2 regions of the Rhodosalinus sp. K401 genome follow, and region 2 is predicted to be linked to the other one. Evidence: riboswitches for the same ligand, from Rfam matches in the RefSeq annotation. Region 2 holds a riboswitch; the other holds the start of a gene.
What was found. Region 2 has a riboswitch for cobalamin ahead of AB6A66_RS02640 (hypothetical protein). Riboswitches for the same ligand answer to the same signal wherever they lie in the genome.
Positions count from the first base shown of each region.

Region 1: it holds a riboswitch for cobalamin, as region 2 does, so the genes downstream of both, AB6A66_RS15480 (TonB-dependent receptor plug domain-containing protein) here and AB6A66_RS02640 (hypothetical protein) in region 2, are expected to answer to the same signal.

Region 1 is NZ_JBGFSI010000018.1:17,227-25,030, reverse strand. Features, by position in the region: gene AB6A66_RS15495 (Rieske 2Fe-2S domain-containing protein) at 1-153, opposite strand, end outside; gene AB6A66_RS15490 (helix-turn-helix domain-containing protein) at 272-1,042, shown strand; gene AB6A66_RS15485 (hypothetical protein) at 1,039-1,392, opposite strand; cobalamin riboswitch at 1,580-1,800, shown strand; gene AB6A66_RS15480 (TonB-dependent receptor plug domain-containing protein) at 1,940-3,763, shown strand; gene AB6A66_RS15475 (ABC transporter substrate-binding protein) at 3,738-4,625, shown strand; gene AB6A66_RS15470 (FecCD family ABC transporter permease) at 4,622-5,605, shown strand; gene AB6A66_RS15465 (ABC transporter ATP-binding protein) at 5,602-6,360, shown strand; gene cobT (nicotinate-nucleotide--dimethylbenzimidazole phosphoribosyltransferase) at 6,373-7,389, opposite strand; gene cobU (bifunctional adenosylcobinamide kinase/adenosylcobinamide-phosphate guanylyltransferase) at 7,373-7,804, opposite strand, start outside.
Region 2 is NZ_JBGFSI010000002.1:28,943-36,746, forward strand. Features, by position in the region: gene AB6A66_RS02620 (pyruvate carboxylase) at 1-1,819, opposite strand, end outside; gene AB6A66_RS02625 (BLUF domain-containing protein) at 1,964-2,467, shown strand; gene AB6A66_RS02630 (alpha-hydroxy acid oxidase) at 2,431-3,582, opposite strand; gene AB6A66_RS02635 (ATP-dependent helicase) at 3,696-6,035, shown strand; cobalamin riboswitch at 6,105-6,308, shown strand; gene AB6A66_RS02640 (hypothetical protein) at 6,460-6,744, shown strand.

The DNA of each region.
Region 1 (7,804 bases), on a different contig from region 2:
GTCCTCGCCCATCAGCCGCACGGGAATCACCGGGCGCGGCCCCGACAACTCTTCCGAAAGCGCGGCGGGCTGCCAGTAGAGGCGCAGGACGGCCCCTGCGCCGGAGCCCTGCTCCACGCGCGTGATCCTGTCGTTGAGTTCCTGGCTGATCATCCGGGCCTCCTTGCCAAGCGTGAATTGGCATTTGCGCGAAAATCGCACTGGCGATACATTATCGGAATGTTGAGTCAGCCGCGCGGGACTGTCAAGCGCGCGAGGGAGGGTCGCGGCGATGGCCGGAACCACAGAGATCTCCACCTCGGACACGTCGCTCACCTTCGCCAAGGGGCTGTGCGTGCTGAAATGCTTTGACGCCGACGCGCAGCAGCTCACCATCCCCGAGATCGCCCGGCGATGCGGCATCGACCGCGCGGTGGCGCGCCGGCTCGTGCTCACGCTGGTGCGGCTGGGCTATGTCCGGCAGACCAGGCGCAGCTATTCCCTGTCGCCGCGCATTCTCGTCCTGGCGGGCGGGTTCCTGCAGGGGCGCCGCTTCGGCCTTGCGATCCAGCCGGTGCTCGAGGGATTCGCCGCGCAGTGCGGGCAGCCGCTGTCCATGGCGATGCGCGACGGGGAAGACGCGATCTTCCTCGCCCACACGGGCGGCGACGGGCTGGCGCCGCGGCTGGGCTTCACCGTGGGCAGCCGGCTGCCGCTTCTCGCCACCGCGATGGGCCGCGCCCTCGTCGTGCAGGAACCGCCCGAGCGCCGCGCGCAGCTGGTGGCCGAGGCACCGGTCGCGGCTTGGACCGAGAAGACCATCACCGACCGCGCCGCCGTGATGCGCCTCATCGAGGGGGCCGCGCCCAGCGGGATCATGCACTGCGACGGCGAGTTCGAGCCGGGCGTCACCGCCACGGCGATCGGGTTTCGCTGCTCGGGCGGGGAAATCGCCGCGGTCGGCCACTCCGCGGAAGGGTCCTTTTACGAGATGCCGGGATTCCGGCCGCGGATCGAGGCCACGCTGCAGCGTTGCGCCTCGGCGCTGCGGGGGCTTCTCTAGCCGTCCTGCAGGCGCGGCATGTAGGTCGGCTGCAACGCGCCGAGCGCCTCGCGCACCTCGGGGGACGGATCGCCATAGACCGTCATGCGCAACGGACGCACCAGCGCAAACAGCGGGCGCGCGAAACGCCGCGTGAACCCCTGCAGATGCTCGACCACGGCGGTATCGTTCGAAAAGCCCATCAGCAGATGCAGCCGTTCGCCATCCTCCGAAAGATGGACATCGCATTGCAGCGTGCCCGCCTCCTCCTCCCGGGCCTGGTAGAGCAGGTCCCGCGCGATCGCGGCCAGATCGTCGTCCGGCGCGCCGCGCAGTTCGGTCTCGAGCACCCAGCGCAGATAAAGCGTCATTGCGCACCCCTCCCGCGCCGCGACGGTGCAGCTCGCTTCGGCATCATCCTCGTCATCACCAGACCCCGAGTTTCCAGTCGGGGCGAGGCATAAGACAGAATCGCTGCCGCGCTAAGCCGAAAAGCGACAGCGCGGCGCCGTGGCCGCCACCGGGTCGAACGCGCTTGACAACCGCGCCGGGCGGCGGGCACCTTCGCCCTGCTTCGGTTCCGGCGTTTCGGCGTCGGATGAAAAGGGAACGCAGTGAGGATCCGGCTTCGCGCCGGCCCGAATCTGCGGCTGCCCCCGCAACTGTGAGCGGAGAGCGAAGCCGGAACATGCCACTGCGGCGCCTAGGGGCGCGGCGGGAAGGCCCGGCCAAGCGACGACCCGCAAGCCAGGATACCTGCCGAGGCGATCACCCTGTCCTGGCGCGGGGCGCGCCACGGGCAACGGACCCTTCCGTCGAGGTGACAATCGTTTCGTCGTCCGCGAGGGGCCGGTCATGCCGTCCGTCGCGGGCATTCACCGCCCGTCGGCCCCCGGGCCGCCACGAAGGGACAGATCCATGACCCGCCTTCCACTCTCCGCATCCGCCGCCGTCGCGGCGCTTCTTTCCGCCTCCCAGGCCCTGGCCCAGGAAAGCTTCGATCTGGGGGAGATCGTCGTTTCCGGCGCGCTCGTCCCGCAAGAGGTCAACCGCACCGGCGCCATCGTCGACGTCCTCGACGAAGAGGCGCTCGACGAGGCCCCGCTGACGCTCGAGCGCACGCTCGATCGCATTCCCGGCGTGTCCTTTTCCTCCAACGGCGGCCTCGGCAGCGCCAGCACCGTGCGGATTCGCGGCCTCGGCAGCGCCTATGTCGGCGTGCGCATCGACGGCATCGACGTGAGCGACCCGTCGGCGGTTCAGCTCGGCTTCGACTTCGGCGGCCTGACCAGCGCGGGCCTGCAACGCGTCGAGGTGGTGAGGGGCTCGCAATCGGCGCTTTACGGCTCCGAGGCGATCGCGGGCGTGGTGGACGTGACCACCTTCCGCGCGAGCGAGCCCGGCACCTTCGTCAAGGGCTTCGCCGAGGGCGGCAGTTTCGGCACGGCGCGGGGCTCGGTCGGGGTGGCGACCCGCGGCGAGCGCGGCGCGCTCGCCTTCAACCTCGCGCGCACCGAGACCGACGGCATCTCGGCCCGCGCGGGCGATTCGGAGGACGACGGCTACGAGGAGACGTTCCTGTCGCTCTCGGGCGATTACGAGGTGGGCGAGGGTGTCGTGCTCGGGTTCTCCGCCTTCCACCGTGACGCCGAGGCGGAAATCGACCGCTCGACCACCGACAACAGCGGCACCAATTTCCTGGAGCAGACCGGCGCGCGTGTCTTCGCGGAAATCGCGGCCTTCGGCGTGGATCACACCTTCAGCTATTCGACCTTCCGCTCGGAACGCCGCGACCCGGGCGGCGTCATCAAAGCGTTCGACGGCGACCGCGACCAGCTTTCCTATCTCGGCACGATGGAGCTGTCGGGCGGGACCACGCTCAGCTTCGGGCTCGACCGCACCGAGGAGGAGTACGAGACCGATTTCGACGCGGGCTCTTCGGTGACGACCTCGGCGCTGGCCGAGGCGATCTTCCGTCCGCGGGACGACCTCGATATCGCGGTTTCGCTGCGCTACGACGACAACGACGATTTCGGCGGCAATACCTCCGGGCGCGTCGCGCTCGCCTGGCGCGCGCGGCCGGACACGACGATCCGCGCCGTGGTCGGCACCGGATTTCGCGCGCCGTCGCTCTTCGAGCGGTTCAGCGCCGCGGGTGATCCGACCCTGAAGGTCGAGAAAAGCCGCAGCGTGGAGCTTGGCGTCGAGCGGCGCTTCGGCGAGGAGAGCTTCGTGCAGGCGACGGCCTTCTACGCCGAGATCGACGACCTGATCGGCTTCGACGGCGCCGCCACGGCCTGCGGCAGCGGCTTCGGATGCTACAACCAGGTTCCCGGCACCACGGTCAGCAAAGGGCTGGAGATCGAGGGGCGCTACGCCCACACCGACCGCGTGGCCGTCTTCGGCGCCTATACCCTGACGGACGCGGAAACCGACGGCACGCGGCTCGCGCTCGTGCCGCGCCACGACCTCACCCTCGGGGTGGACGTCGATTTCACCGACCGCCTTCGCGGCACCTTCGACGTGCAGCGCGTGGCCGACGTGGAGCCCAGCGCCTTCGCGCCGCCGAACAACGACGTGGGCGACTACACGCTGGCCAACCTGGGCTTTTCCTACGCGGTGACCGACACGGCGGAGGCCTATCTGCGCGTCGAGAACCTCTTCGACGAGGATTACGAGACGGTAGGCGGCTACAACATGCCGGGCCGGGGGATCTATGTCGGGCTGCGCGCGTCGTTCTGATCGGCGGCTCCGGCGCGCCGCGGCGGCGCTCGGGCTCTGGCTCGGGCTGTCCGTCGCGGCGGCGGGCCCGGGCGGCGCGGACGAGGCGCCGCCCGCCCGCGTCGTCTCGATCAACCTCTGCACCGACCAGCTCGCCATGATGCTCGCGGCGCCGGGGCAGCTCCACTCGGTGACGAACCTCGCCACCGATCCGCGCGTCTCCGCCATGGCCGAAGAGGCGGCCGCCTTCCCTTCGAACCGCGGCGCCGCGGAGGACATCTACCTCATGCGGCCCGACCTCGTGCTCGCCGGGCGCTACACGGCCCAGCCCACGGTCGCCATGCTGCGCCGCCTCGGGATTCCGGTCGTCGTGTTCGATCCCGCGCTCTCTCTCGACGACGTGCGGACCCGGATGGTCGAGATGGGCGCGGCGCTGGGACAGGAAGAGGCCGCCGCGCGCGCGGTCGCGATCTTCGACGCGCGCCGCGCCGCGCTGCGCGAGTCCGTTTCGCGCCGGCCAAGCGCGGCGCTCTACTACGCCAACGGCTACACGGCGGGCGACCGCTCGCTGGCCGGCGAGATCCTCGCCGCCGCCGGCTTCGAAAACGTGGCCGAGGCGGCCGGCCTCTCGGCGGGCGGGCGGATGCCGCTCGAGGTGCTGGCGCTGGCCGCGCCCGAGGCCGTCGTGACCGCCCGGCCCTATCCCGGCGCCTCGCGCGCCGAGGATATCCTCGACCATCCGGTGGTGCGCGCCCTGCGCGAGGGCCGTGCCGCGGGCGCCTTCGCCGACCGCGACTGGATCTGCGGCACGCCGCATGTGCTGGCGGCCATCGAGTCGCTGGCCGAGCTGCGCCGCACCCTGCCGCCGGAGGGGCCGGAGTGACGCGCCTCGCGCTTCTTCTCGGTGCGCTCGTCGCGGCCCTCTTTCTGGGCTCGCTCACCATCGGGCCGGCGGGCGTGGGCGCGGGCGAAAGCCTTCGCGCCCTCGTCTTGGGCGATGCCGGCCCGCTCACCCTCGTGATGCGCGAGATCCGCCTGCCCCGCGCGCTCCTCGCCGCCATCGTGGGGGCGAGCCTCGGCCTCGCGGGCGCGGCCATGCAGGGCTACCTGCGCAACCCGCTGGCAGAGCCGGGGCTCATCGGCGTCTCGGGCGCGGCGGCGCTCGGCGCGGTGATCGCGCTTCAGACGGGCCTCGCGGCGAGCTGGGCGCTCGGCCTGCCCGCCGCCGCGCTCGCCGGGGCGCTCGCCGCCGTGCTTCTCGTCGTCGCGCTCGCGGGCCCGCGGGGCACCTCGCTCACGCTCATCCTCGCCGGCATCGCGATCTCGGCGCTCGCCGCCGCGCTCACCTCGCTGGTGCTCAACCTCTCGCCCAACCCCTTCGCGGCGAGCGAGATCGTCTTCTGGATGATGGGCTCGCTCGCCGACCGCTCGATGAGCGATGTCTGGGTCGCGCTGCCCTTCACCGCGCTCGGCTGGGCGCTTCTGATGACGATGGGGCGGGGGCTCGACGCGCTCACGCTGGGCGAGGACGCGGCGGGCGCGCTCGGCATCCGGCTCGGGCGGCTTCAGGCCGCGCTCGTCCTCGGCACGGCGAGCGCGGTGGGCGCGGCGACCGCGGTGGCGGGCACCATCGGCTTCGTGGGCCTCGTGGTGCCACATCTTCTGCGCCCGCTCGTGGGCGCGCGGCCCTCGCGGCTTCTGTGGGCCTCGGCGCTCGGCGGGGCAGCCATGGTGCTCGCCGCCGACATCGCGGTGCGCCTTGTCCTGCCCGAGCGTGACCTGAAACTCGGGGTGCTGACCGCGCTCGTGGGCGCGCCGCTCTTCCTGCATCTCATCTACCGGACGCGAAGGGAGATGGGATGAGCCTGCTGTCGCTGTCGGATCTCTCGGTGCGGCTGCGCGGGCGCGACGTGCTGGCGGGCGTCACCCTCGACATCGGCCCCGGAGAGGTCGTGGGGCTGATCGGCCCCAACGGCGCGGGCAAGACGACGCTGATGCGCGCGGCGCTCGGCCTGCTGCCCGCCCGCGGCCACAGCAGCCTTGCCGCCTTGCCGCCGCGCGCCCGCGCCCGGGCCGCGGCCTGGATGCCCCAGGCGCGCGAGATCGCCTGGCCCGTCAGCGTGGAGACGCTGGTGATGCTCGGCCGGATCCCCCACATGGCCGGTGGCCAGCGCCCGTCGGAGGGCGACATCGCGGCGGTGGAGCGGGCGCTTGCCGCCATGGGCCTCGGGTCGTTCCGCCACCGCACCGCCACGCGGCTGTCGGGCGGCGAGCAGGCGCGCGCGCTGATCGCCCGGGCGCTTGCCCAGGACACGCCCCTCATCGTGGCCGACGAGCCCATCGCGGGGCTCGATCCCGCGCACCAGATCTCCACCATGAAAAGCTTCGCGCGGATCGCGGAAGACGGGCGCGCGGCGCTCGTGTCGATCCACGATCTGGGTCTGGCCGCGCGCCACTGCACCCGGCTCGTGCTGCTCGACGGCGGGCAGGTAGCCGCGGACGGGCCGCCCGGCGAAGTGCTGACACCTGCCCGCCTTGCCGAGGTGTTCCATGTCCGCGGCTTCTTCGAGACCACGGCGGCGGGCCCGGTCTTCCAGGCGCTCGACGTGATCGGCTAGGGACCGCAGCTTTCAGCCGCCCGCGACGCCCGCCTCCGCGAAGGTCGCCATCCCGTCATGGCAGGCCAGCGCCGCGCGGACCACCCCGAGCGCCAGCGCCGCGCCCGAGCCCTCGCCCAGCGCCATGTCGAAGTCGAGCACCGGGCGCCGGCCCATCGCGTCGAGAAGGCGGCGGTGCCCCGGTTCCCGGCTGACATGACCCGCGAGGCAGTGATCGAGCGCGCCGGGCGCCGCCGCGTGAAGCGGGGCCGTGGCGGCGGTGCAGATGAACCCGTCCAGCAGCACGGGAATCCGCCGCGCGCGCGCCTCCAGCACCGCCCCGCAGATCGCCGCCTGTTCGCGCCCGCCGATCCGGGCGAGCCAGTGCAGGCCCCTTGTTCCCGCGTGGCGGGCGAGCCCTGCCTCGACCGCCGCGAGTTTCCGCGCCCGCACGGCATCGTCCGCACCGGTGCCGGCACCCACCCAGCCTTCCGCCGGGCCGCCGAAGACGGCCGCGGCAAGCGCCGCCGCGACGGTGGAATTGCCGATGCCCATCTCGCCCAGCACGAGGATGTCCGCATCCGGATCGACCGCCGCCGCGCCTTGGCGCATGGCGTCGAGCGTCTCGTCCTCGCCCATCGCCGGGCCTTGGGTGAAATCGCCGGTCGGGCGGTCGAGGTCGAGCGCCACCACGGCGAGCGCCGCCCCCGTGACCCGGCAGATCTGGTTGATCGCCGCGCCCCCCGCCTGGAAATTGGCGACCATCTGGGCCGTTACCGCCTGGGGGAAGGGATTGACGCCCTGCGCGCAGATCCCGTGATTGCCCGCGAAGACGAGCGCCTGCGCCGTCTCGAGCCGGGGGCGCGGATCGCCACGCCAGCCCGCGACGAAGACCGCGATCTCTTCCAGCCGGCCGAGCGAGCCAGGCGGCTTCGTCAGGCTGGCCTGACGGGTGGCCGCAGCGCGGGCCGCCGCGTCGTCGAAGCCGGGCAGCGCGCCGACATGGGCGGCCAGATCGTCCAGCCGCGCGGGATCAGGGATCGCGGTCATTGGGTTTCAGCCTCAGGGGGCAGCCCGCGACGGAGAGCCAGACTTCGTCCGACTCGGCCGCGACCCGCTGGTTGAGCCAGCCCGCCGCGTCGCGGAATTGCCGCGCGAGCGCGTTCTCCGGCACGATCCCGGCGCCCACCTCGTTGGTCACCAGCACGACCGGCGCGCGCTGCCGCGCGAGGGTATCGGCCAGCGCCTCGGCCTCGGCGCGCCAGTCGCGCCCGCCGAGGACGAGATTGCTGAGCCAGAGCGTCAGGCAATCCACGAGGCGCGGCCCGGCGCCGTCGCTGTTGTCGAGCGCGGCCGCCAGCGCCAACGGCGCCTCGAGCGTGCGCCAGCCGTCCCCGCGCCCGGCGCGATGGGCGGCGATTCGGTCCGCCATCTCGGCGTCGCGCGCCTCGGCGGTGGCGATGTA
Region 2 (7,804 bases):
TGGGCATCCGCTCGCGCAGGTCGCGCAGCCGCTGCCAGGGACATTCCTGCAGGAAGCGGTAGGCCACGTCGAAGGTGGCCCCGCCCCAGCACTCGACGCTGAAAAGCTGCGGCAGGTTGTGGGCGTAGGCCGGCGTCACCTTGACCATGTCGAGCGAGCGCATCCGCGTGGCCAGCAGCGACTGGTGGGCGTCGCGCATCGTCGTGTCGGTGACGAGCAGCTTCGTCTGCGCCGCCATCCAGTCGGCCACCGCCTGCGGCCCCTTCTCCTCCAGCAGCGTCTTGGTGCCGGGCGGTGGCGTCTCGGCACGCAGCTTCGGCGGGCGCGGATCCTTCACGTCGGCGGGCGGGCGCGGGCGGCCCTTCGTCTCGGGGTGACCGTTCACCGTGATGTCCGCGATGTAGGTCAGCACGCGCGTGCCGCGGTCCTTGCGCTTGGGAAACTGGAACAGCTCCGCGGTCTCGTCGATGAAACGGGTCGTGTATTCGTTCGACAGGAATTTCGGGTGCTTGAGCAGGTTCTCGACGAAGGCGATGTTCGTGGCCACGCCGCGGATTCGGAACTCGCGCAGAGCCCGGTCCATCCGCGCGATGGCTTGGTCCGGCGTGGGCGCCCAGGCGGTGACCTTCACCAGCAGCGAATCGTAGTAGCGGGTGATGACGCCGCCCGCGTAGGCCGTGCCGCCGTCGAGGCGGATGCCCATGCCCGTGGCCGAGCGGTAGGCGGTGATGCGCCCGTAGTCGGGGATGAAGTTGTTCTGCGGATCTTCCGTGGTGATCCGGGTCTGAAGCGCGTGGCCGTTGAGCGCGATGTCGCCCTGGCTCGGCATCCCGGTCGCCTCGGAGAGCGACTTGCCCTCGGCGATCAGGATCTGCGCCCGCACGATGTCGATGCCCGTGACCTCCTCGGTCACGGTATGCTCGACCTGGATGCGGGGGTTGACCTCGATGAAGTAGAAATTGCCGGTGTCCATGTCCATCAGGAACTCGACGGTGCCGGCGCACTCGTAGTTCACATGGGCGCAGATCTTGCGGCCGAGTTCGCAAAGCTCGGCGCGCTGCTCCTCGCTCAGGTAGGGGGCGGGCGCGCGCTCCACGACCTTCTGGTTGCGCCGCTGGACCGAGCAGTCGCGCTCGAAGAGGTGATAGATGTTGCCCTGCGTGTCGCCGAGGATCTGCACCTCGACGTGGCGGGCGCGGGTGATCATCTTCTCGAGGTAGCCTTCGCCGTTGCCGAAGGCGGCCTCGGCCTCGCGCCGGCCCTCCAGCACCTTCTCTTCCAGCTCGTCGGGGCCGCTGATGGGGCGCATCCCACGCCCGCCGCCGCCCCAGCTGGCCTTCAGCATGAGCGGATAGCCGATGTCCTCGGCCTCGCGGCGGATCGCCGCCATGTCGTCGCCCAGCACCTCGGTGGCGGGGATCACCGGCACGCCGGCCTCGATCGCCACGCGCCGCGCGCTGGCCTTGTCGCCGAGCTGGCGCATGGTCTCGGCCCGCGGCCCGATGAAGGCGATGCCCGCGGCGTCGCAGGCATCCACGAAATCCGGGTTCTCGGACAGCAGGCCATAGCCCGGGTGGATCGCGTCGGCGCCGCACTCCTTCGCCACGCGGATGATCTCGGGGATCGACAGATAGGCCTGCACCGGTCCCAGCCCCTCGCCGATGCGGTAGGCTTCGTCCGCCTTGAAGCGGTGGAGCGACAGCTTGTCTTCCTCGGCGAAGATCGCGACGGTGCGTTTGCCCATCTCGTTGGCCGCGCGCAGCACGCGAATCGCGATCTCGCCCCTGTTGGCGACCAGGATCTTGCGGAAGTCGGTCATCGGCGCTGTCCCTTTGCGTTCGCTATGCGATGTCTAGGCACAATCCCGCGCTTCGTAAACTCGGCGTGATCGCGCCGGTGGATTTTTACCCGTTGTCAACGCGCGTCTGGTTCGTTTGCGGCGTCACGTCGCCGGGTGCGCCATATGATCTTTCGCTATCTCTATTGGAGCACGGCACGCGGCGGCCAGCCCTCCGCCGACGAGGTGTCGGATATCCTCGCCGCCTCGCGGCGCAACAACACGGTGGCCGACATTACCGGCCTGCTGCTGCTGCACGAGGGAAGCTATTTCCAGGTGCTCGAGGGCGAGGAAACGGTGGTGCGCACCTGCTTCGCGCGGATCGGCCGCGATCCCCGCCATCACGGGCTGGTCACGCTGCGCGCGGGCGCCGAGCAAGAGCGCGCCTTTCCCCATTGGCGGATGGGCTTCGCCCGGCTCGACAGCCTGCCGGGCACATGCCGCGACTCGGCGCTGGACCTGGCGAAGCTGGCACAGCGCGGCGAGGTGTCCGGCGAGCCCCGGATCGACCGCCTGATCCAGACCTTCCTCGTGGGCTTCCGCTCGCTGGGATACGAGGCCGGGCGCGAGTTGCGGGCAGAGGGCCTGACGGGTCAGTCGCGCACCAGGCGCGATGGCAGCGCGCCGTAATCGCGCGCGCCCAGCTGGCCCATGTTGGCCTCCAGATCCTTGCGCAGCAAGTCCACCAGATGCGTCGGGCCATCCGCCCCCAGCGCGGCGATCGCGTAGTGCCAGGGCCGTCCCATCATCACGAAATCCGCGCCGAGCGCGATGGCGCGCAGCATGTCGAGCCCGCCCTCGACGCCCCCGTCGAGGATCACCGGCAGCGTCGTGGCCGCGCGGATCGCGGGCAGCGCCTCGATCGTGGCGGGCGCGGCGTCGAACTGCCGGCCGGCATGGTTCGACACCCAGATCGCGTCCGCGCCCTCGGCCTGAAGCATGGCGGCGTCCTCGGCGCCCAGCACGCCCTTGACGACGAGCGGCCCCTCCCAGTTGTCCCGCAGCCAGCGCAGGTAGTCGCGGTCGGGCGAGGTGCGCAGAAGGTAGCCCACATGCGCGTTCGAGGGCAGCGCGCCCGAGGCGAGACCCTCCTTGTAGGGATCGAGCGTTCGCATCCGGGGCATCCCCGCCCGCGCGGTGGCGAGCGCCCAGGCCGGACGCGCCGCCACCTGCAACGCCAGCCGCGGGGTAAGGCGCGGCGGGTTCGTCAGGCCCGAGCGCGTCTGGCGCTCGCGCCGGCTTGCCACCGGGACGTCAACGGTCAGCACCAGCGTGCGGAACCCCGCCGCCCGGGCGCGCCGCAGCATGTCGCGGCGGATGTCCTCGTCGCGCGGCGGATAGAGCTGGAACCAGCCGTTCTCCCCGGCCTCGGGCCCGACCTCCTCGGGGGTGGCGGTGGCGACGGTGGACAGCGTGTAGGGCAGACCCGCCTCCGCCGCGGCGGCGGCGAGCCTGCGTTCCGCCCCGGGCCAGATCAGGCCCGACATCCCCACCGGCGCGACGCCGAAGGGCAGGGCGTGGCGGCGGCCCAGAAGCTCGACGGAAAGATCCGGCGCGATCTCGCCGTGCAGGATGGAGGGACGCAGCACGACCCGGTCGAGCGCGGCGCGGTTGCGCGCCTGAGTGGCCTCCGCGCCGGTGGCGCTGTCGAGATATTCCCAGACGAAGCGGGGCAGCCGCGCGCGGGCGCGGGCACGAAGGTCCGAGATGGCGGGGAAGCGTGCGTCGAGGGTCATCGGCAGCATGTTTCCGTCAGCGGCGGGGGATTGTCCAGCACGCGGGCGCGGCCCGCGCCGCGGGCGGAACATACGCCGAACAATTCTTTAAACCCGCCGCCGGCTGCGCTAGATTGCGCGCCATGAGCAGTTTCGACGACGCCGACGCCTTCGAGGCGGCCTCGCTGTCCGCCCGTGCCATGGCCGCGCGGCCTGCGCCCTATCTTCACGAGCTGAACGCCGCGCAGCGCGCCGCGGTGGAGGCGCTCGACGGGCCCGTGCTGATGCTGGCGGGCGCGGGCACGGGCAAGACCAAGGCGCTGACCACGCGCATCGCGCATCTTCTCAACACCGGCCGCGCGCGCCCGGACGAGATCCTGGCCGTGACCTTCACCAACAAGGCCGCGCGCGAGATGAAGGACCGCGTGGCGCGCCTTCTCGGCCACGCGGTGGAGGGGGTGCCCTGGCTCGGCACCTTCCACGCGATCTGCGTCAAGCTGCTGCGCCGCCATGCGGAGCTTGCGGGGCTCAAGCCGTCGTTCACGATCCTCGACACCGACGACCAGCTTCGCCTCCTCAAGCAGCTCGTCGCGGCCGAGGGGATCGACGAGAAGCGCTGGCCCGCGCGCCAGCTCGCCGGGATCATCGATCACTGGAAGAACCGCGCCTGGACGCCCGAGCGCGTGCCCGCCTCGGAGGCCGGTGCCTACAATCGCCGCGGCGTCGAGCTCTACGCTCAGTACCAGGCCCGCCTGAAGGAGCTGAACGCGGTCGATTTCGGCGACCTGCTGCTCCATGTCGTCACCATCTTCCAGACCCATGACGACGTGCTCGAGCGATACCGCCGCTGGTTCCGCTACATCCTCGTGGACGAGTACCAGGACACCAACGTCGCGCAGTATCTCTGGCTGCGACTACTGGCCGGCGGTCACCACAACATCTGCTGCGTGGGTGACGACGACCAGTCGATCTATGGCTGGCGCGGTGCGGAGGTGGGCAACATCCTGCGCTTCGAGAAGGATTTCCCCGGCGCGAAGGTCGTCCGGCTGGAGCAGAACTACCGCTCGACCCCGCATATTCTCGCCGCCGCGTCGGGCGTGATCGCCGCCAACGAGGGGCGGCTCGGCAAGACGCTCTGGACCGAGGCCGAGGCGGGCGAGAAGGTCCGCCTCATCGGGCACTGGGACGGCGAGGAGGAGGCCCGCTGGATCGGCGAGGAGATCGAGGCGATGCAGGGCGGCACGCGGGGGATGCGGCCCTTCTCGCTCGACGAGATCGCGATCCTCGTGCGCGCCTCCCACCAGATGCGCGCCTTCGAGGACCGCTTCCTCACGATCGGGCTGCCTTACCGCGTGATCGGCGGGCCGCGCTTCTACGAGCGGATGGAGATCCGCGACGCCATGGCCTATTTCCGGCTCGTCGTCTCGCCCGCGGACGATCTGGCCTTCGAGCGGATCGTGAACACGCCCAAACGCGGCCTCGGCGACAAGGCCCAGCAGAAGATCCGCGCCGCGGCGCGGGCCCGGGGCGTGAGCCTTCTGGAGGGTGCGCGGGCGCTGCTGGCCGAGAAGGGGCTCTCGGGCAAGGGCGCGGCGGAGCTTGCGAAGCTTCTCGACGGGCTCGACAGGTGGGGCCGGATGGCGGGCGATCCCGGCCTCAGCCACGTCGAGCTTGCGGAAATCGTTCTCGACGAGTCGGGCTACACGGGCATGTGGCAGAACGACAAGACGCCCGAGGCGCCGGGGCGGCTCGACAACCTCAAGGAACTCGTCAAGGCGCTCGAGGAGTTCGAGAACCTCACCGGCTTCCTGGAGCATGTGAGCCTCATCATGGACAACGAGGCGGGCGCCGAGGGCGAGAAGGTCTCGGTGATGACGCTGCATGCCGCCAAGGGGCTGGAGTTCCCGGCCGTCTTCCTGTCGGGCTGGGAGGACGGGCTTTTCCCCTCGCAGCGGTCCATGGACGAGCAGGGCCTCAAGGGCCTCGAGGAGGAACGCCGCCTCGCCTATGTCGGCATCACCCGCGCGGGCGAGCTCTGCACGATTTCCTTCGCCGGCAACCGGCGCGTCTTCGGCCAGTGGCAGTCGCAGATGCCCTCGCGCTTCATCGACGAGCTGCCGGAGGAGCATGTCGAGGTTCTGACGCCGCCGGGGCTTTACGGGGGCGGCTACGGTGCCGCGGCCACGGCGGGCATCGAGCGTCGCGCGGCCGAGGCCAACGCCTACAACTCTCCCGGCTGGCGCCGGATGCAGGAGCGCGCCGGCGCGCGCCCGGTCAGCCAGCCGCGCGAGACGCGCGGGCAGGTGATCGACCTCGAAGCGGTCAGCGCCCACAGCGTGGGTGATCGCGTTTTCCACCAGAAGTTCGGCTACGGCACGATCAAGGGCATCGAGGGCGACAAGCTCGAGGTCGCCTTCGAGAAGGCGGGCGACAAGAAAGTGGTCGCCCGCTACGTCACCGGCGCCGACGACGTCCCGTTCTGAGGCAAGCCGCGCCACCGGCGCCGCGTTTGACCGGACGTGAAAATCGCTTTCGCCTGACGGGGAATCGGCTACGCTCGGTCTTGTCAGGGTGCCGCGGCGCGTGCGTCGCGGAGAATTGGGAAGCCGGTGAGACCCCGGCGCTGCCCCCGCAACGGTGAGGGCGGGATGCGACAGGCAACGCCACTGGGACCGCTCCCGGGAAGGCGCCTGGCGCGGGGCCATTGGCCCCACCCGCCCCGAGCCCGGAAACCAGCCCTGGCATGACGTCGAACCGCGGGTGGCGGTGTGGGCGGGGACGTCGCGCGGCGCTGCCGCGGTGCTGTCCCGCTCTTTCAGTCATCCGCTCCAATGGCCGCGGGGCGCGGCCCGGGAGATGAGAGATGGGTGACCGGACGGGCCGCGCAGGCCGGCGGGCAGGGCGCAAATGACGGCGCTGGCGATCATGGACGGGCTGCAAAGGCTCGCGCGAGAGGGCGACGCGGCCGAGCAGGCCGCGCGGCTCGGGTTCCTCGAATGGGTTTTTGCCCTGCCGGCGGACACCAGCCCGCAGCAGGCGGCGAGCCGGGCGCTCGACGGGCTCGACCCGCCCGAGGCGCCCAACGCCGCCGCGGCGGCCTTCCTGGAGTTTCTGGAACAGGCGACGCGGCCGAGCGTCGTGGGCGCGACTCGCCGGGGCGGGGCGCGCGGACGCCGTCGCGCGCTGCACTGACGCGCAGGCGCCGCGCCGCGACGGGAAATCACGGGACATCCCGTTTTTCGAAGCTTGGGAAAGAGAAACGGCGACGCCCGGGAGGAGGAGGAAGGCGCCGCCGTTTCGATCTCGAAGGCCCCAGGGAGGAGGAGAGGGGGCGCTTCGATCCTGTGTCCGCATCCCGCACCCGAGGGCGACGGACTGCGGCGTATAAGGTGCGGCGGCATCGGGAGGAGGAGAGATGCCGCCGCCAGTTTTCAGAAAACCCAGGGAGGAGGAGAGGGTTTCCTGATCCGTATGTCTGCGGGCGCCTGCCTTGCGTGTTGGCGTCAGCCTGCGCCGCGTTCCTTCCAAAGATACGTTTATGCTGCGCTTGCACAATAGCCGGCGGCTCAATGCTGCTATGCGGCAAATGCATATGACATACTGACCTTTTCCGGGCACCGCTGCCCGTTCCTTGTGCGCTTCGTGAACGCTTGGGCTCGCCTGCCCACGTTGCGCCCGGGCTTGCCTGGAAGATGGGCGGCCCGTGCACGGCGACGCCCGCTCATTTCCCGTCGATGGCATCCGGCGGAATGCCGGAACGCCCGACTCGCGCCCGGCGAGCGATTCGCCCGGGCCGGGCGACGGATCTTCGGCGACGCGACAGTTTTCTGGATACGGCTGGGAAATCATGGGCCGAAAAGGGAGTCCGGAAATTCGCACCATATATGGAGCAATTTTCAGGGATGGTCATATATATTGTATTTCAGTCCCGCGGGAGCATGGCAAAAGCCGCTCATGCAAGGCGGTGACGCGTCTGTGGTTGCCTGTCGTCCCACAAAAACTTGTTGATTTCCATGAATTCCCATGGCATCCCTTTTCTCACGATGAGGGACGGGACGAAGGGGCGGAAAAGAACCCCGAACAAGGCTCCCATAAAAAGTCAGGTTTCATACAGGCACCCCGCTTTCATCGTGAAAGAGAGATCCGGTGCGCGGGCGAGCAGACATCCCCCCAGGTGGCGCGCGCAACCGGACACCCCGGCGACGGGACGAGGGCGGCGGATCGGGCTTTGGCAGCAGCTCGATCCGCCGTT